Regions from separate parts of the Microbacterium sp. ZW3a genome, predicted to be linked through region 1. Evidence: predicted binding sites of a transcription regulator. Region 1 holds the regulator's gene; the other holds the start of a gene.

Region 1 (9,848 bases):
TCGAGCGCCGAGAACGAGTCGTCGAAGACGAGGACGCGCGGCCGGTGCACGATGGCCCGCGCGATCGCGAGGCGCTGTCGCTGGCCACCCGAGACGTTGGTGCCGCCCTGGGCGATGCGAGCCTCGAGGCCGCCCTCCATCTCTTGGACGAAGTCGCGCCCTTGCGCGATCTCGAGCGCGCGCCACAGCTCGTCGTCGGTCGCGTCTTCGCGGCCGAAGCGGAGGTTGGAGGCCACCGTGCCGCTGAAGAGGAAGGGCCGCTGAGGGACGAGACCGATTCCCCGCCACAGCCCGTCGAGATCGGCCTCGCGCACGTCGACGCCACCGATGCGCACGGCGCCGCCGGTCACGTCGAACAGGCGCGGGATGAGCGAGACGAGCGTCGTCTTGCCCGACCCGGTCGACCCGACGATCGCCACCGTCTCTCCGGGGGCCGCGGCGAAGGTGATGCCAGACACGACCGGCGCCTCGGCGCCGGGGTAGGCGAAGGCGACGTCGTCGAAGACCACCTCGCCCGGAGCGGGGAAGGCCGTCACGGGGTTCTCGGGGCGAACGAGGGTGGATTCGCTCTCGAGCACCTCGCCGATGCGCTCCGCCGAGACGGCGGCGCGCGGGATCATCACCGTCATGAAGCTGGCCATGAGCACGCCGCCGAGGATCTGCGCGACGTACTGGATGAAGGCGAACAGCGTCCCGATCTCGACACCGCCGGCATCGACCTGGATGCCGCCGAACCAGATGACACCGACCACGGTGACGTTCAGCACCAGCATCGCGAGCGGGAAGAGCAGCACGAAGAGCGAGCCCACCTTGCGGCCGACGACCATGATGTCGGTGTTGGCGTCGCGGAACCGCTCTTCTTCGATGCGCTCGCGGACGAACGCCCGCACGACGCGAACACCCGTGAGCTGCTCGCGCAGGATGCGGTTGACGGCGTCGAGCTTGACCTGGAAGCTCCGGAACAGCGGGACCATGCGGGCGATGATCAGGGCGACGGCCACCAGCAGCACGGGCACCGCGACGGCGATGAGCCAACTCAGCCCGACGTCTTGCTGCAGGGCCATGATGATGCCGCCGATGGCGAGCAGGGGCGCGCTCACGAGCATCGTCGCGCCCATCATCGCCAGCATCTGCACCTGCTGCACGTCGTTGGTGTTGCGAGTGATGAGGGAACCGGCACCGAACTGCGACAACTCTCGCTCGGAGAAGCCGCTCACGCGCTCGAACACGTCGCGGCGGATGTCACGGCCGGCCGCCATCGCCGCGCGCGCGGCGAAGTAGGTGGCGATCACCGACGCCGTGATCTGGCCCAGGGAGATGACGAGCATGATCGCGCCACGCGACCAGATGTAGCCCGTGTCTCCGCGGGCGACGCCGAGGTTGATGATGTCGGCGTTCAAGCGCGGCAGATACAGGGTCGCGAACGCGGACGCTGCCTGGAAGACCAGGATGGCGACGAGAAGCACGCGGTACCGCGAGAGGTAGCGGATGAGGAGTTTGCCGAGCACGAGGCCCCCCGGGAAAGGATCGAGCGCGGTCGCGATGACCGCGGAACATAGCCTGGCACGGACCTCCGACATCCGGGAGAGCGCTCTCTCCACCCCGGCATCCCGTGCCGTCTGTCGGCCGCGCCTCGTAGGCTGAATGCCATGCCTCATCTCCAGGCCGACGCCCCCGCCGACCGCTGGGTGCCCGTGACGGGTTCCCTGGGATTCCGCGGGCGACGCCACCGCAAAGCCGCCATCCGGATGCTGTTGTCACAGGCCAACCGGGCGACCGGCGCGACCGAGCGCCCGGGCGGCGGGATGTTCGCCTGGGTGGTGAGCCAGGCGGCTCCCCTGCTGATGCGACGCGCGGCGGGACGGGTGCTCGTGTGGGTGTGGAAGACCGAGCCCGACCTCCTCGTGGTGATGGCCCAGCTGCAGGAGATCACCCCGCAGCTGCGGGCCGCGCGGGCGATGATGCCGATGGAGTACGACGACACCGAGTCGTTCCGCAGCCCGTACCTGGGTGCGGGCGAGAAGCTCGCGATGCCCCTGCCGTCCGACCCGCGCACTCCCCCGTTCGCGACCTACACGTGGGACACCGGCGCGCACTTCGTCACCGTCACGGCGGTGTGCGGCGACCGCGAGCGATTCGGCACGGTGATCGCGGCCGTCGACGATCTCGCCCGCACCGTGCGGGTCGTCGACGAGATGCGGGTGGGCGAGTCCGCGACCGTGCTCCGGCTCGATCCCGCCTGACCTGGCGCGGGTCGATCGGCGCCGGCGGTCGATCCGCCGGGCTGCTGGCGCAGGGAGACCGTCACCCGCGGTTCTGCGGATCGCTCCCGCCCGGGGCCGGAGCCCGCAGTGCCGCCAACACGCGGTCGACATCGGCGCGTGTGGCCGGGCGCTGGTCCTCGTGTCCGCGCGTCGCGCGCTCGAGCACCCACGAGGCGAATGTCGCCGTGATGAGGCCCACGAGCACGACGCCACAAATCATCAGCAACACCGCCACGACGCGCCCTTCCACGGTGATCGGGGTGAAGTCGCCGTAGCCGACGGTCGTGATGGTGCAGAACGCCCACCAGACGGCATTGCCGAAGCTCGTGATGGTCGCCCCGGGCGCATGCCGCTCGGCCGAGAGAACGGCCAGCGACGCCTGCCAGATGAGAAGGAGGGCGATACCCGCGCCGTAGATGAGCATCTGGGCCCGCAGCGAGCTGCCGACGCTCTTGGTGAAGGAGGCCAACCGCGTGAACGCGCCGAGAAGCCGCACCGGGCGGAGGGTGGGGAGGATCACGACGAGAACGTCGAAGAGGTGCGACCGCACCCAGAGCCGCTTCGGGCTGCTCAGGAACAGACGCGCGAAGTAGTCGGTGAGGAACATCACCCACGTCAGCGCGACGACCGTCGAGCAGACGACCGACCACACCCCGACGAGGTCGCCGATCACCTGGAAGGTGTACGCGAAGAGGAAGGCCAGGGCGGCGATGGTGAGCGGCCAGTACGTCGCGCGCCCCCACGCGACGCTCGCACGGGTCTCGCCCCTCCTGCCTGCGATCGCGCGACGGAACGGCCCCGCGGTCACCGCCGCGTCCTCACCCTGAGCGCTTGTCGTCCTCGAGCCCATGAGTGAACTTTACGGCTCGGGATGCCGCCGCCCGCTCGACCCGCTGCGGGCTGGTCTGGGGAGAGCAGCGCCGCACCGCATGCCCGCGGTCATCCCGGCTCAGTCGTCGTAGGCGTCGTGCGGACGCCAGAGCACGACGTCGGTGGCGCGGCGCACGCGCGCACCGTGGCGCAGCGTGACGACCGCGCCCGTGGCTCCGGCGGCGAACACGCGGGCGCCCGGCCGCGACTGCCGCTCGGCCATGAGCTGACGCTCGAGGTCGTTCACGCGCCGCGCGAGCTCGTGCACGCGCTCCTCGAGGGCGAGCAGTCGCGCGATCGCCGGCAGGCTCATGCCCTCGCTCGACAGGCGCGCGACCTCCCGCAGCTGCTGCACGTGGCGGCTGGAGTAGCGGCGCGAACCGCCCTGCGTGCGCGCAGGCACGACGAGCCCGAGCCGGTCGTACTGCCGCAGCGTCTGCGGGTGCATGTTCGACAGCTCGGCCGCGACGGCGATCGCGAAGATCGGGGCGTCCTCGTCGAGTTCCTTGTCGGACACGGCCTCTCCTCTCTCGTCGATCGCCAGGCTCCTGGCATCCGATCATTCCGGATGCCAGGAGCCCCGCGTCACCGGCGCGCCTTGGCCATCAGGTCGGCGCGGGGGTTTTCTTTCGGTTCGAGCTCGTGGAAGCGCTCGAGCGCTTCGCGCGCGGCCTCGTCGAGGTGCGTGGGCACGGCCACCTGCACCTCGGCAAGGAGATCGCCCGTGCCCTTGGACGAGTGGATGCCACGACCCTTGACCCGCAACACCCGCCCGGACGGCGTGCCCGGGGCGACCCGCAGACGCACGGGTTCTCCGCCCATCGTGGGCACCTCGATCGTCGCGCCCAGCGCCGCCTCGGTGAAGGTGACGGGGACCGTCAGCCGCAGGTTGAGGCCGTCGCGCGAGAAGACCGGGTGCGGCCGCACCGCGACCGTCACGACGATGTCGCCGCTCTCGCCGCCGTCCGGCGACGGGCGGCCCCGGCCACGCAGACGGATCTTCTGGCCGTCCGACACCCCCGCGGGGACCTTGACCTTGAACGGGACGTTGTCTTCACCCTGCAGGGTGATCGTCTCGCCCGTGGCCGCGGTGACGAAGTCGAGCGTCGTGCGGGCCGTGACGTCGGCGCCGCGCTGCGGGCCGCCGAAGCCGCGGTAGCCGCCGGTCGTCTGACCGAACCGGCCCGACCCGAAGCCGCCCGCCTGCTGGTCGAACATCGAGAAGAAGTCGTCGAACCCGCCGGGCGGGGGACCCGACGCGCCGCCGCGCTGCTGCCCGAAGCGGCTGAAGACGTCGTCGAAGCCGCCTCCCGCGCCCGACCCCGGAGCGGAGAAGCGCGCCCCCGAGCCCATGGCCCGGATCTGGTCGTACTCCTCGCGCTGTTCCGGATCGTTCAGCACGGCGTACGCCTCGCTGATCTCTTTGAACTTCGCCTCGGCCTTGGCGTCACCCGGGTTCGAGTCGGGGTGGTACTGGCGCGCGAGCTTGCGGTACGTCTTCTTGAGATCGGCCGCACTCACGCTCTTGTCGACGCCGAGGACCTTGTAGAAGTCCTTGTCGAACCAGTCCTGACTCGCCATCGGTCCTCCTACTCGGCCGGCACGGCGACGACGACCTTGGCCGGTCGCAGCTCGGTCGAGCCGAGGCGGTAGCCCACCTCGACGACCTCGAGCACGGTGGCCTCGGTCACGCCCGGCGTGGGCGCCTGGAAGATCGCCTCGTGCTGCTGCGGGTCGAAGGGCTCGCCCGCGGTACCGAACGAGACCACGCCGAGCCGCTCGGCCACGGCGCGCACCTTGTCGCCGATGGCGGCGAAAGCAGTGCCCTCGACGAGGTCGCCGTGCTTGACCGCGCGGTCAAGGTCGTCCATGACGGGGAGCAGGCCCTTCACGGCCTCGCCCTTCGCGCGCTCGATCTCGCGTTCGCGCTGCTCTTCGGTGCGCCGGCGGTAGTTGGCGTACTCGGCCTGCAGGCGCTTGAGGTCGGTCAGCAGCGAGGCCTCCTTGTCGGTGGCCCCCTCCGCTGCGGCTTCGGGGGTCTGCTCAGCGCCGAGGATGTCCTCGATGGTCAGGCCCTCGGCATCCGGGGTCTGGTCCGACGGCGCGGGGCCGGAGGTGTTCTCCTCCGGCCCCGTCTCGTCAGGACCGGCGCCCGAGCCCTGGGGCTGTTCGTCGTCCTTGTGTGCCATGGCTTCTGTCGCTTACTTCTTGTCGTCGTTCGGCTCGTCGTCGACGACCTCGGCGTCGATCACGTCTTCCTCGGGGTTCGGCGTCTCACCGTTGCCGGGCTGGCCGACGTTCGGGTCGGCCTGCTCGCCCTGGGCCTGCGACGAGGCGTAGATGGCCTCGCCGAGCTTGCCCTGGCTGGCGTTGAGCTTGTCGAACGCGGTCTTGACCGCGTCGTCGTCGTCGCCGGCGAGGGCCGTCTTCAGCGCGTCGACGTCGGCCTGGACCTCGGTCTTGACCTCTTCGGGCAGCTTGTCTTCGTTGTCCTTGATCAGCTTCTCGATCGAGTACGACAGGGTCTCGGCCTGGTTGCGGGTCTCGGCGGACTCGCGGCGCTTCTTGTCTTCGGCCGCGTTCTCCTCGGCCTCGCGCACCATGCGCTCGATGTCTTCCTTGGGCAGCGACGAGCCGCCCGTGATCGTCATCGACTGCTCCTTGCCAGTGCCCTTGTCTTTCGCGGACACGTGCACGATGCCGTTGGCGTCGATGTCGAAGGTGACCTCGACCTGCGGGATGCCACGGGGAGCCGGCGCGATACCGGTGAGCTCGAAGGTCCCCAGCGGCTTGTTGTCGCGGGTGAACTCGCGCTCGCCCTGGAAGACCTGGATCGCGACCGACGGCTGGTTGTCGTCGGCAGTCGTGAAGGTCTCGCTGCGCTTGGTGGGGATGGCGGTGTTGCGCTCGATGAGCTTGGTCATGATGCCACCCTTGGTCTCGATACCGAGGCTCAGGGGGGTGACGTCGATGAGCAGGACGTCCTTGCGCTCGCCCTTGAGGACACCGGCCTGCAGGGCAGCGCCCACGGCCACGACCTCGTCGGGGTTGACGCCCTTGTTGGCGTCTCGACCGGTCTCCTTCTTCACCAGCTCGGCGACCGCGGGCATGCGGGTCGAGCCACCGACGAGCACCACGTGCGCGATGTCGTCGACCTTGACGCCGGCCTCACGGATGACATCCGAGAAGGGCTTGCGGGTGCGGTCGAGGAGGTCTTTGGTGAGGTCCTCGAACTTGGCGCGCGAGAGCGTCTCGGACAGCGACACGGGACCCGAGTCGGTGAGCGAGAGGTACGGCAGGTTGATGCTCGCCGACGTGGACGACGAGAGCTCCTTCTTGGCCTGCTCCGCGGCCTCCTTCAGGCGCTGCAGGGCGATCTTGTCGCCCGAGACGTCGACACCGGTGGTGTCTTTGAACTGCTTGATCAGGTAGTCGACGACGCGCTGGTCCCAGTCGTCGCCGCCGAGGCGGTTGTCACCGGCGGTGGCGCGCACCTGGATGGTTGAGAAGTCGTCGTCTTTGCCCACCTCGAGCAGCGAGACGTCGAACGTTCCGCCACCGAGGTCGAAGACGAGGATGAGCTCGTCTTCCTTGCCCTTGTCGAGGCCGTACGCGAGGGCCGCGGCGGTGGGCTCGTTGATGATGCGCAGCACGTTCAGGCCCGCGATCTCGCCGGCCTCCTTCGTCGCCTGACGCTCGGCGTCGTTGAAGTACGCGGGCACCGTGATGACGGCATCCGTCACCGAGTCGCCCAGGTACTCCTCGGCGTCGCGCTTGAGCTTCTGGAGGATGCGCGCCGAGATCTCTTGCGGCGTCCACTTCTTGCCGTCGACGTCGAAGCTCCAGGTGGTGCCCATGTGGCGCTTGACACTGGAGATGGTGCGGTCGACGTTGGTCACGGCCTGGCGCTTGGCGGTCTCGCCGACGAGCACCTCGCCGTCTTTCGTGTACGCGACGACCGAGGGGGTCGTGCGGAAGCCTTCGGCGTTGGCGATGACCTTCGGCTCGCCACCCTCGAGCACGCTCACGACGGAGTTGGTCGTACCGAGGTCGATTCCCACTGCACGGGGCATATGTGTCTCCTTGATCATGAGCCGGACGGATGCCACGACTCGGTGTTGATGAAGTCTGCTCGCGGGTTGAGCCGCGATGACTCAACGTTATCGCAGCCCCTCCGACGCGTCAAGCAGACTTGATATGTATCGGCTCAACTTCCGGCTGGCATGCCTGCGTGGCGGCGCCCATCCGCTGCGCTGCACGGCTACGTGCGCCCGATCGAGCCCCCTCGTCCCACTTATGGCTCGATCGAGCCCCCTCGTCCCACTTATGGCTCGATCGAGCCCCCTCGTCCCACTTATGGCTCGATCGAGCCCCCTCGTCCCACTTATGGCTCGATCGAGCCCCCTCGTCCCACTAATGGCAGACCATGTCCCACTTTGTGTCGCTTGGGAGCGCTCCACAGCGCAGTAAGTGGGACATGGTCGGGCGGCGGCGCGGCACAGGGCAGCGGCGGCGCGGCACAGGGCAGCGGCGGCGCGGAGGCGCGGCGAAGCGGCGGCGCGGCGCGGGGCCACGTGCGGCGCCCCAGCGAGCGAGCCCCGCCGCAACGACGACGCCCCCGCGACCACAGAGGTCGCGAGGGCGTCGAACCGGGGATGCCGCGGGGTCAGTCGCGATCGCGATCGCGGCGCTGCGGCCGGTCGCTGCGCTTGGCGGAGCGGCCGCCCTGGTCGAGACGCAGGTCGATGAGCTGGCCCGAGATGCGCGTGTCGGCGAGGCGGGCGATCGTGTCGCGCGAGAGGTCGGCGGGGAGCTCGACGAGCGAGAAGTCCTGGCGGATCTGGATCGCGCCGAAGTCGTTGCGGCGCAGACCGCCCTCGTTCGCCAGCGCGCCCACGATCTGACGCGGCTCGACGCGCTGTCGGCGCCCCACCGCGATGCGGTAAGTCGCGAAGCGGCCGTCGCGCTCGCGGCGCGGGCCGCCCTCGCGGTCGCCCCCCTCGCGGGGAGCGCGGTCGCGGTCGAAGCGCGGCTGCGAGATCGTCTCCTCTTCCATGAAGAGGGGAGTGTCACCCTGCGCGACCACGGCGAGCGCCGCGGCGACGTCTTGCTCGGGCACGTCGTGGTGGGCGACGTAGTGCGCGACGACGTCGCGGAACGTCGCGATCGCGGCGGTGTCTTCGAGGGCGGTGGTGATCGCGTCGTCGAAGCGGGTCAGGCGCGTGGCGTTGACGTCGTCGACGCTCGGCAGCGTCATCTCGGTGAGCGGCTGACGCGTGGCCTTCTCGATCGCGGTCAGCATGCGGCGCTCGCGCGGGGTGACGAAGCTGATCGCGTCGCCGGTGCGACCGGCACGACCGGTGCGGCCGATGCGGTGCACGTACGACTCGGTGTCGATCGGCAGGTCGTAGTTGACGACGTGGCTGATGCGCTCGACGTCGAGACCGCGGGCGGCGACGTCGGTGGCGACGAGGATGTCGAGCTTTCCGGACTTCAGCTGGTTGACGGTGCGCTCGCGCTGCACCTGCGCGACGTCGCCGTTGATGGCGGCGGCGGTGTACCCGCGGGCGCGCAGCTTCTCGGCGACCGTCTCGGTCTCGTTCTTCGTGCGGGTGAAGACGATCATGCCCTCGAAGTTCTCGACCTCGAGGATGCGCGTGAGGGCGTCGATCTTCTGCTGGTACGACACCACCAGGTACCGCTGCGTGATGCTCGCCGAGGTCGTGGTCTTGGTCTTGACCGTGATCTCTTCGGGGTTGTTGAGGTACTGCGCCGAGATACGGCGGATCTGCGCGGGCATGGTGGCCGAGAACAGCGCCACCTGCTTGTCGGACGGGGTGTCGGCGAGGATCGTCTCGACGTCTTCGGCGAAGCCCATCTTGAGCATCTCGTCGGCCTCGTCGAGCACGAGGTACTTCAGCTCGCTGAGGTCGAGCGTGCCCTTGTCGAGGTGGTCCATGATGCGGCCGGGCGTGCCGACCACGATGTCGACACCGCGACGCAGGGCCGACAGCTGCTGGCCGTAGCCCTGGCCGCCGTAGACGGGGAGCACCGAGACACCCTTGATGTGCGCGGCGTACTTCTCGAACGCCTCGCACACCTGCAGCGCGAGCTCACGGGTGGGCGCGAGCACGAGGGCCTGCGGGTTCTTGTGGCCGGTCTCCATCTGCGAGAGCACCGGCAGGGCGAAGGCGGCGGTCTTGCCGGTACCGGTCTGGGCGAGACCGACGACGTCGCGGCCCTGCAGGAGAACGGGAATAGTGGCGGCCTGGATGGCCGACGGGGTCTCGTAGCCGACGTCTCTGAGGGCCTTGAGCACAGCGGCATCCAGTCCCAGGTCGGCGAAGGTGAGCTGCTCGGGGGCGGTGTCCGCCTCGACGGAGGGGGCGGGGTTTTCGGATGCCATACCTCTACGTTACGCGGGTCCCGCGTCGCACCCGGGGAGCGGGGCCACGAACGGCCGCGGAACGGGGCGGACGCGTCCCGCACGGAGGCGGAACGGCGCCCGCCCCGCACGGGACGCGACCGGGGACCGGGGCGATCAGCAGAGCGTCGTCGAAGCGGTGCTGAAGCACAGCGTCATGCTGTGAAAGCTCGAGAACGTCGCGTCGCGACGCTCGTCCTCGCCCTTGTCGAGGTTCTGCAGCGTAAGCAGGTAGCCCATATCGTTCACCTCCCTCCTGTCATCGCCCACGCCCCAGCGGACGAGGGAAG
Region 2 (9,848 bases), 930 kb from region 1:
GCGGAGCACCGTCGTCGTCGAGCGAGAGGGTCTCCCCGTCGAGGATCACGTCGGTCACGGGCAACGAGCGCGCCACCTCGACGATCTCGGGCACGCGGTGCGTGACGTCGGCGAGCGTGCGGGTGAAGACCCGCACCTCGTCGCCGCGGCGGTGCACCTGCACGCGGGCACCGTCGAGCTTGTACTCCACCGACGCGCGCCCCGCGACGGCCAGCGCCTCGGCGACCGAGGGAGCGGTGGAGGCCAGCATCGGGTGCACCCCGCGTCCGACCACGAGTCCGACCGCCGCGAGGGCGTCGGGGGTGCCGGTGAGCGCGATGGCCGCTGTCTCTCCCAGATCGCCGGAGAGCATGGCAGCGCGGCGCACGAGACCGCCGTCGCGATCGGATGCCCGGGCAATGGCATCCAGGAGCACGCCCTCGAGGGCGCCCGTGCGCAGCTCACCGGTCATGACGCGTACAAGGAGGTTCCACTCCGCCGCGGTCGCGCGCCGGGCCAGCGCGTCGAGCTCGGCGGTGCGCGCCGCGGCCGATCCGCTGCCGGAGATCGCGGTGAGGCGGGTGAAGGCCGCGTCGACGTCGCCGACCGACAGCGTCGGGGCGGCGGCGTGGTCGCCCCCGCGGGTGGCGAGGGTGCGCCAGCCCACGCCGAGCCGCCCCTGTCGCGGCGCCGCAGTGAGCAGCCCCACCGCCGGCACGATCTCGTCGGCGGCGAGCCCACCGAGCACCGCGGCCAGCGCGTCGACCTTGGCCAGGCGCGACCGCGTGCCCGCCACCGTCGCGAGCGCGGTTTCGATGTCGCCGAAGAGCATGACGGCATCCTGGCATCCCCCTCCGACATCGCCGGTCGGGTTGCGCTCCGCACTCCCAGATGCCCCTCCCGCGCCGCACACCCCGCCGCCCCGCCGCCGCCGCACGCCCGCCGTCGCCCCGCCGCCGCCACCGCCACCGCCACCGCCACCGCCACCGCCCGCGAGAAACGCGATCCGCGGCGAGAAACGCGTGGAGGGCGCGTTTCTGGTCGGGAATCGCGTTTATCGCGGGACCGCGTGACCGCACGCCGAAGCACCACCGGGAAGAGCACAGCAGGGGCGCCACGTATCGCCGCCGCCACACGCCCGCGAGAAACGCCATCCGCGGCGAGAAACGCGTGGAGGGCGCGTTTCTGGTCGGGAATCGCGTTTATCGCGGGACCGCGTGACCGCACGCCGCAGCACAACCGGGAAGAGCACAGCAGGGGCACCCCGTGTCGCGGCCGCCACACCCCCGCGATAAACGCCATCTCCGCCGAGAAACGCGTGGACGGCGCGTTTCTGGTCGGGAATCGCGTTTATCGCGGGTGTGACACCGCGCAACCACCGCCCGAACCGAAGCCAGCGCCCACCGTCAGCGCTCGCGCGTCGCCCACCACGCCCACGCCACGAGCGGAAGCTGCAGGAAGAGCCGCGCGAAGCGCGCGCGATCCGTGGTCAGGCCCGGGGCCGAGCGGCCCGTGCGCCACTGGTGCACATTGCCCGGGAACACGGCGACGAAGAACGCCGCGATCACCGCCCCGACCCGGCGACGCTCTCGCGGCAGGGCGACGAGAGCGGTCCCGAGCAACACCTCCACCGCTCCGGATGCCACGACGATGGCGTCCTTGTCGGTGTGCAGCATCCGCGTCGCCCAGTCCGGCACGACGATGCGGTATCCGCGACGACCCCACGTCACGTGGCTGACACCGGCGGCGATCAGCAGCAACGCCAGCGCCCCTCGGGCGACCGAGCGGACGGGGAGACCTCGACGTCGTGGCATCCGATCAGTGTCTCAGGCACACGGATGCCACGGGCCGGGTCGCCCGATTCGCACGGGGCCGCGCCGGCCCGGGCCCGCGCGCGACATCAGAGCGGAGCAGGCCCCGTCCGCCGCGCGAACTCGACGTAGGCGGCGACCGTGTCGTCGGGAACGATCGCGCGCAGCACGACCTCGTCGGCGGCAGCGGTGTACGCGTCGAGGGCATCGGCCAGGTCGGTGACGTCGCGGATCGTCGTGTCGGCGGCATCCACCCCCATCCGCGCGAAGTTCGCGGCGTAGTTCGGGAACGAGGCGTACCGCGCGGTTTCGGCATCGAGGCGTTCGCGCGCCGCCGAGGAGATCGCCGTGCGCACGTAGACGGCGACGTGCGCGCCGGGCGCGACCGCGTGCAGCGCCTCGGCCTGCGCGCGCGCCTCGGTCGGCGGCACCCAGTTGAGCAGCACGCCCTGCGCGCGTTCGGCACCCAGGTGGCGCATCTTCGGGCCCAGCGCGCCCACGATCACGCGGGGCACCCCCGCGTCGCCGAGCACATCGACGGCGTCGCGGACGCGCGCGAGCGCCCCCGCCTTCGCGATGCCCGACCCGATGCCGATCGTCAGGCGGTCGGCGGGGAGGCCGAGCGAGGCCACCTCGGCGGCGATCTCGGCGGCCGGTCGGCGGTCGACCGGCACGACCCCGGTCGCGAGCCGCAGCCGCTGCGTGACGTGCGCCGCGGCGGCGAGCGCGGCCAGCGCATCGCCGTCGGGGGTGTCGTTGACCCAGAGCGTGTCGAAGCCCGCGCGCTCGACAGCGACGGCGATCTCGGCGATCGCCTCGGGGCCGAGCGACCCGGCGACGCCGAGCGAAACCGCGCCGCGCCTCACGACACGCCCCCGGCGTCGGGCAGCTCGAGCGCGACCTGGCCCACGGCGGAGAAGAACGTGTGCAGATCAGCGTCGTCGGTGGGAAGCAGCACGACGTCGTCGACCCCCGCGGCCTGGAACCGCGCCACGCCCTCGGCGACCTCGGCCACGGAGCCGGCGAGCGCGCGGTCGGCGGCATCCGGTCGGTCTTTCAGCACGGCGGCCGTACGCTCGTGGGCCCCCGGGCCGAAGGCCGTGAGCACGTACGCCACGATGTCGGGGGCACCCTCGCGTCCGGCTTCACCCCTGCCGGCGCGCACCGCGCGGACCGCCTCGGCGATCTCATCGACGGTGTGCCGACTGTCGAGGATGACCCCGTCGGCCACCGCACCCGCGAGGTGCAGCGTCTTCGGCCCCTCCGCCGCCGCGTACACGCGCGGCGCCTCGGCCGGTGGCCAGTCGAGGGTGACATCGCGCAGGCGCACGTAGCGTCCCTCGGCGCTCACGGTGTCACCCGCGAGCAGCGCGCGCAGGGCGGGCAGCTGCTCCTGCATGAGCGTCAGCGGCGAGGCCGCCTTGGCCCCGACCTGCCGCATCCAGTCCTGCACGCCGTGACCGAACCCCGGCAGCAGACGGCCCGGAAACAGGCGCTCGATCGTGGCGACCTCCATCGCGGATGCCGCGACGTTGCGCAGCGGGAGAGGGGCGATGCCCACGCCGACGCGGAGGTGGTCGGTCACGGCCAGTGCCGCCGCGGCGGCCGCCCACGCCGAGGAGCGGAAACAGTCCTCCCACAGCCACAGCTCTTCGATGCCGGCATCTTCCGCGGCGCGCGCGGCATCGCGCAACTCCTCGGGCGGGTGCGGGTAGGGACTGAAGATCGCTCCGATACGACTCATGCCCCTACTCTGCCCTGTCCCACCGACATCGCACCCGGCACCCGTGGCATCCATCACAACTCCTGCAGAATGCGCCCGGACCCGCAAACCGGACCCCGGATGCCGCGACCCGCAGGAGTTCTGCGAGCGACCGCGCCGGCCGGAGACAGCACAGGGCCCCCGGAACCCGAAGGTTCCGGGGGCCCCACAGCCGTCACGCGGCGAGCGCCTCCACGGCGGCTCGGACGACGAACCCGGATGCCGTGGCATCCACCGTCACCGCTCCCCCGTCGGTGATCTCGCCCGAGACGAACAGGTCGGCGATGCGGTCGTCGATCTCGCGCTGGATGAGCCGTCGCAGCGGCCGCGCGCCGTACTCGGGCTCGTACCCGACCTCGGCGAGCCGGTCGATGGCCGCCTCGGTGACCTCGATCGACACTTCGCGCGCGGCCAGCCGCCGCGAGGTCGCGCCCAGCAGCAGCCGAACGATCTCGCGCAGCTGCGCCTTCTCGAGCTTGCGGAAGATGACGATGTCGTCGATGCGGTTGAGGAACTCGGGCCGCATCGCCTCGCGGAGCTTGCCCATGACGCGATCGCGCAGGTCGTCGTCGGCGAACTCCCGCCCGGTCGTGGTGAATCCGATCGCCCCCGACCGGGATGCCAGCACCTCACCGCCCAGGTTCGACGTCATCACGATCACGGTGTTGCGGAAGTCGACCGTGCGTCCTTGACCATCGGTGAGGCGCCCGTCGTCGAGCACCTGCAGCAGCAGGGTGAAGACATCGGGATGGGCCTTCTCGATCTCGTCGAACAGCACGACCGAGTAGGGGTTGCGGCGCACGCGCTCGGTGAGCTGACCGGCCTCGTCGTAGCCGACGTATCCCGGAGGGGCACCGATCAGGCGCGACACGGTGTGCCGTTCGCCGAACTCGCTCATGTCGAAGCGGATCACGGCGGAGTCGTCGTCGAAGAGCGACCCGGCCAGGGCCTTGGCCAGCTCGGTCTTGCCGACGCCGGTGGGACCGAGGAACAGGAACGATCCGACCGGCCGGTGCTCGTCGCCGAGACCGGTGCGGTTGCGGCGCACGGCCTTCGCGACGGCGGTGACGGCGGCATCCTGTCCGATGACCCGGGCGTGCAGCTCGTCCTCGAGTCCGGCCAGGCGTCCGCGCTCGGTCGCGGTCAGACGCGCGGCGGGGATGCCGGTCGCCCGGCTGATCACCGCGGCGATCTCGGGCTCGTCGACGACCGTTCCCGCGGCCGGGGCCGACGTCACGGCGTCGAGGCGCTGCTGCACCGCGGCGATCTCGTCGCGCAGGCGCGAGGCCTCCTCGTAGTGCTCGGCCGAGACGGCGGCGTTCTTGTCGGCCTCGAGCTCGGCGAGGCGGGACACGAGCTCCGACACGTCGACCTTCGCCCCGAGGCGCAGGCGCAGACGTGCGCCCGCCTGGTCGATGAGGTCGATCGCCTTGTCGGGCAGCACCCGGTCGGGCAGGTACCGGTGACCGAGTTCGACCGCGGCGCGGAGGGCCTCGTCGGTGTAGGTCACGCCGTGGTGCTCCTCGTACGCGGAGCGCAGACCCCGCAGGATCTCGACGGCGTCCGGTACGGAGGGCTCGCCGACGCGCACGGGCTGCAGGCGCCGCTCCAAAGCGGGGTCCTTCTCGATCGTGCGGTACTCCTTGAGCGTGGTGGCACCGATGAGGTGCACCTCGCCCCGAGCCAGACGCGGCTTGAGGATGTTGCCGGCGTCCATCGCGCCCTCGCCGCCGGCACCCGCACCGACGATGGTGTGGATCTCGTCGATGAACACCACGAGCCCGCCCGACTGCGCGGCGATCTCGTCCATGGTCTGCGTCAGGCGCTCCTCGAAATCGCCGCGGTAGCGGGCTCCGGCGAGCATCGCGGCCAGGTCGATCGACACGACCCGCGTCTCGCGCAGCTGCTCGGGCACGTCGCCCTCGACGATCGCGCGGGCGAGGCCCTCGACGACAGCGGTCTTGCCAACGCCCGCTTCGCCGATGAGCACGGGGTTGTTCTTCGTGCGGCGGCTGAGGATCTCGAGGGTCTGCTCGATCTCGTCGGCGCGACCGATCACCGGGTCGAGCCGTCCCTCGCGGGCGAGGGCGGTGAGGTCGGTGCCGAAGCGGTCGAGGTTGGGGGTCGCGGATGCCGTGTCGGCGGCGACCGTGGCTTCGTCGCCGCCCACGAGGGTCTCGCGCACGCCCTGGGTGAGCGCCTCGGCGGTGACACCGGCCTGCGCGAGGATCTGCCCGGCGGGGGCGTCCTGCGCGAGCACGAGCGCGAAGAAGAGGTGGTCGGGGTCGACGTAGGTCGACCCGGCGGCGCGGGCCACCTGGAAGGCGTGGAACAGCGCGCGCTGCACCGACCCGGCGACCACGGCGCCGTCGATGTCGGCGGCGGGTCCCGCGGCGGGCAGACGGCTTTCCGCAGCGCGCGCGATCGCGGCGGGGTCAGCTCCCAGGCGCGACACGGCCTCGCGCGCGGGCGACTGCCCGACGAGCACGTGCAGCACGTGCAACGCGTCGAGTTCGCGCTGTCCGCGACCGAGGGCGAAGCGTCCGGCCTGCTGCAGCGCCTCCTGCGTGCGGGAGCTGAGGAACCGGCTCAGGTCGATGGAGCGTTCGGCGCGGGCACGCTCGCCCGCGAGGTAGCGCGCGAGGAACTCGTCGAACGACTGGGCGCCGTTGTCCCCGGCACCGGGGGTGACATCTTCGGGCAATTCCGTCTCCTGTGATACGTGAGTCGAACAGACTCAAGTTTCGGACTTGAGCGACTGCGTATCAAGTTCAACGGAGGGGTTCCGAGGATATTCCCGGCGTCCTCAGGCGCGGAGCGCCGGGTCGGGATCGTTCCAGAGTTCGGCGGTCTGGACGATCCAGAACACCGCGAACAGCGCGAGCGCCGCCCCCTCCCCCACGAGCACCCACGGCACGTCGCCCGGCAGACCTGCGGCGAGAGCGACGAGCACACCCGCCAGACACACCAGGATGCCGATCGCCACCGTCGCGTACGCGCCGCGCAGCCCCCTCCGGACGCCCTGCGGTCGCCAGGCGGCGATCGACGAGACGGCGGCGACGAGCACGAAGAACGCGATCGCGGCGACGTTGTGCGCCACCGCGAGGAAGCTGTACGGATCCAGCGCCGCCCAGGCACCGAACCCCACGGGCACCGCCGCCACCGCCGCCGTGGTCAGGAGAACCCCGCGCGACAGCGTCCCCTGCACCGCCGCCAGAATGACCGCCACGATCACACCGGCCAGCACGACGGATGCCACGGCCACCCCGTTGTTCACCACCGTCGGCACGACCGCGGCCGGAACGCACCGCCCACCCCCGGGACAGGCCGGGCCCTCGACGGTCGTCGGCACGACCGCGACCGCGAGAGCGAGCACCGCGCCCACGTCGAGGAGCCCCTGCTCGACGCTCCGCCCCGACAGGACGAACAGCGCGAGCGCGACGGCGCACAGACTCCCGACGAAGAGCGGGCCCGCGGGCGTGTAGTACGCGGCGCTCAACGACGGGAGGACTCCGCCGGTCGCCATCTGAAGAGCGACCGACACGGCCAACAGCGCGGTCGCGCCGATGATCGACAGCCGCACGTACCGGTACGTGCGCTGCGTCGACGTGGTGCGGAGGCGCATGCGCACATCCTCGCAGCTGCCACCGACACGGCGTCCGGCGGCGCCGGACCCGGCCGCCTCCACCGCGAGATGCGAGACTTCACGCATGCACGAGTTCCTCCAGGGCGCACGGATGCTCCTGCGCGGCCTCGGCCAGTGGCGCCGCTCGCCCGGGGCGATGGCCCTCGGTCTCATCCCGGGATTCGTCGTGGGTCTGCTGTTCGCCGCCGCCCTCGTGGCGTGGGCGGTGCTGCTGGGCAACGTCGTCGACGACTGGACGCCCTTCGCCGACGACTGGGATCCGCTCTGGGCCACGATCGTGCGCACGGCGATCGGCGTCGCCTCGTTCGGCGCGGTGGCGTTTCTCGCGATCGTGTCGTTCACCGCGGTCACCCTCACCGTGGGCGAACCCTTCTACGACCGCATCTGGCGCGCCACCGAACTGTCGGCCACTGGGCACGTCCCCGAGACCGAGTACGGCTTCTGGCGGGCGATCGGCGACGCCGTGCGACTGATCGCGCGCGGTGCCCTCTCCGCCCTCGCCGCGTGGCTCCTCGGGCTCATCCCGCTCGTGGGCGGGGTGCTCGGGTTCATGGTGGGACTGCTCCTGACCGGATGGCTGCTCGCCGACGAACTCACCTCGCGCGCGCTCGCGGCGCGGGGCCTCGATCGGCGCGCCCGACGCGCGGTGCTCCGCGCGAACCGGGCGCGCGCCCTGGGCTTCGGCGTCGCGACGCAGCTGTGCTTCCTCATCCCTTTGGGCGCCGTAGCCGTGATGCCCGCCGCCGTCGCCGGAAGCACGCTCTGGACGCACGAGGCGCTGGGCGAGCGGGCGGGGCGGAACCTCGACCCCGACGCGGCACGATAGCCTGGAGCGACCGAAGGGATCCTCATGTTCATCGTCTCGCTCCTCCTGTTCCTCGGCGGAATGCTGCTGTTCGGTCTGTCGTTCTCGCTGGCCGCACCGGGGCTGTTCTTCGCTCTCGGCATCATCCTCGTCGCCGCCTCGCTGGCGCTGCCCTTCCACTTCGGCACCCGGTAAGTCCCCGCCCTCCACCGAGAAACGCGGTCTACGGCGACAAACGCGTTCGCACGGCGTTTCTCGCCGCGATCGGCGTTTCTCGCCGGGTCCGGCTCCACGCGTCGGGGGGAAACCCCGGCACCCGAGTAGCGTTACCGGGTGCCCTTCTCCCTCGACGACCTCCGCCGCTGGCCCGACTTCGAGGCTCCCGACCTCGTGGCCGTGGATGCCGCCGACCGCCTGATCCTCGACGAGTCCGCCGCTGCGCGGGCCGCGCTCGACGACGGGCAGCTCGTCGTGATCGACGATGCCTACGGCGCCCTGACCCTCGGCTCCGCCGACGCGGGGGCGCGTGGCATCCGCGTGCACCAAGACAGCCTGACCGGCGAACGCGCGCTCGCCGCCAACGCCGCCCGGGCGGGCCTCGACGGCACGTTCACCACGCACGACCGGGATGCCGCCCTGCTCGCCGACGCGCGCGTCGTGCTGCTGCGCCTCCCCCGGTCACTGCACGCGCTGCGCGACATCGCGGGCGTCATCGCCGCGCACGCGCACCCCGACGCCGTCGTGTTCGCCGGCGGACGCCTCAAGCACATGACCGTCACCATGAACGACGTGGTGCGCGAGCACTTCGACCGCGTCGATGTCACGCACGCCCGTCAGAAGTCGCGGGTGCTCGTCGCGCGGGGGCCGCGAGACGGCACCGATCCGGAGCCCGAGCGCGCGCGCGTCGACGGGCTCGAGGTCCGCGCGTTCGGCGGGGTCTTCGCCGGGGCGTCGATCGACATAGGCACACGCCTCCTCCTCGCCCACCTCCCCGAGCCTCGGGGCGACGACGCCATCGACTACGCGTGCGGAACGGGCGTCGTGGCCGCGGCCCTGGCGACGCGGCATCCGTCCCTCCGCGTGGTGGCGTGCGATCAGTCGGCCGTCGCCGTGGCGTCGGCGCGCGCAACGGCCGAGGCGAACGGCGTCGCCGAGCGCGTCGACGTCGTGCGCGACGATCTGCTGAGCGCGCAGCCCGACGGCAGTGCGTCGTTCATCGCGCTGAACCCGCCGTTCCACACGGGGGCGGCCATCACCGAGGGCATCGCCCCGCGCATGTTCGCCGACGCCGCGCGCGTTCTGCGTCCCGGCGGCGAGCTGTGGACGGTCTGGAATTCGGCCCTGCAGTACCGGCCGGCGCTGGAGCGCCTGGTCGGACCGACACGTCAGGTCGCTCGCGACCGCAAGTTCACCGTCACGGTCTCGACCCGGAGCTGAGCGCCGACCGCTAGACCTCGTCCCACTTCTGGCGGCGCATGTCCCACAAATGGTCGGCAAGAGCCTCAGCAGACAGCCAAAAGTGGGACATGGCCCAGACGTCTCAGCCCTTGCCGCCCGGCGGGCCGAGGGTCAGCAGCACCACGAAGATCAGCGCCACGGCGAGCGCGATCAGGATGCCGAGCACCCACGGCCGCCGCAGGAAGAACCGCAGCAGCCGGTCGAGGGGGCGCGCGTCACGCGGGTCGGCGGTGTCTTCGAGCCGCCATGCGCCGCGCAGCCGCCCGGTGCGGTGGAGCCACACCTCGGTGGGGATCGTGGCGTACGGGATCACGGCGCTGACGATCGCAATCGCCGCGGGCCCCACACCCCACCGCTGGTTGAGCGCGACGAGCACCGCTGTCGCGC

Evidence for each region. Region 1 encodes HspR, which represses chaperone genes until heat shock. Its sites were predicted from a motif close to AAGTTGAGTCNNNNNGACTCAACTT; they were not measured.
Region 2: a site for HspR is predicted at 6,272-6,296, ahead of ACU6WY_RS09865 (ATP-dependent Clp protease ATP-binding subunit). Genes of this name have one in related genera too.

The regions. Positions count from the first base shown of each region.
Region 1 is NZ_CM169903.1:3,017,024-3,026,871, forward strand. Features, by position in the region: gene ACU6WY_RS14080 (ABC transporter ATP-binding protein) at 1-1,508, opposite strand, end outside; gene ACU6WY_RS14085 (hypothetical protein) at 1,650-2,243, shown strand; gene ACU6WY_RS14090 (potassium channel family protein) at 2,305-3,114, opposite strand; gene ACU6WY_RS14095 (heat shock protein transcriptional repressor HspR) at 3,214-3,651, opposite strand; gene ACU6WY_RS14100 (DnaJ C-terminal domain-containing protein) at 3,720-4,715, opposite strand; gene ACU6WY_RS14105 (nucleotide exchange factor GrpE) at 4,724-5,323, opposite strand; gene dnaK (molecular chaperone DnaK) at 5,336-7,207, opposite strand; gene ACU6WY_RS14115 (DEAD/DEAH box helicase) at 7,801-9,540, opposite strand; gene ACU6WY_RS14120 (SapB/AmfS family lanthipeptide) at 9,676-9,798, opposite strand; gene lanKC (class III lanthionine synthetase LanKC) at 9,804-9,848, opposite strand, start outside.
Region 2 is NZ_CM169903.1:2,088,006-2,097,853, forward strand. Features, by position in the region: gene ACU6WY_RS09845 (ATP-dependent DNA ligase) at 1-811, opposite strand, end outside; gene ACU6WY_RS09850 (DoxX family protein) at 1,386-1,793, opposite strand; gene ACU6WY_RS09855 (LLM class flavin-dependent oxidoreductase) at 1,880-2,656, opposite strand; gene ACU6WY_RS09860 (LLM class flavin-dependent oxidoreductase) at 2,653-3,534, opposite strand; gene ACU6WY_RS09865 (ATP-dependent Clp protease ATP-binding subunit) at 3,728-6,256, opposite strand; gene ACU6WY_RS09870 (hypothetical protein) at 6,359-7,177, opposite strand; gene ACU6WY_RS09875 (EI24 domain-containing protein) at 7,263-8,024, shown strand; gene ACU6WY_RS09880 (hypothetical protein) at 8,049-8,198, shown strand; gene ACU6WY_RS09885 (class I SAM-dependent methyltransferase) at 8,337-9,440, shown strand; gene ACU6WY_RS09890 (DUF3817 domain-containing protein) at 9,544-9,848, opposite strand, start outside.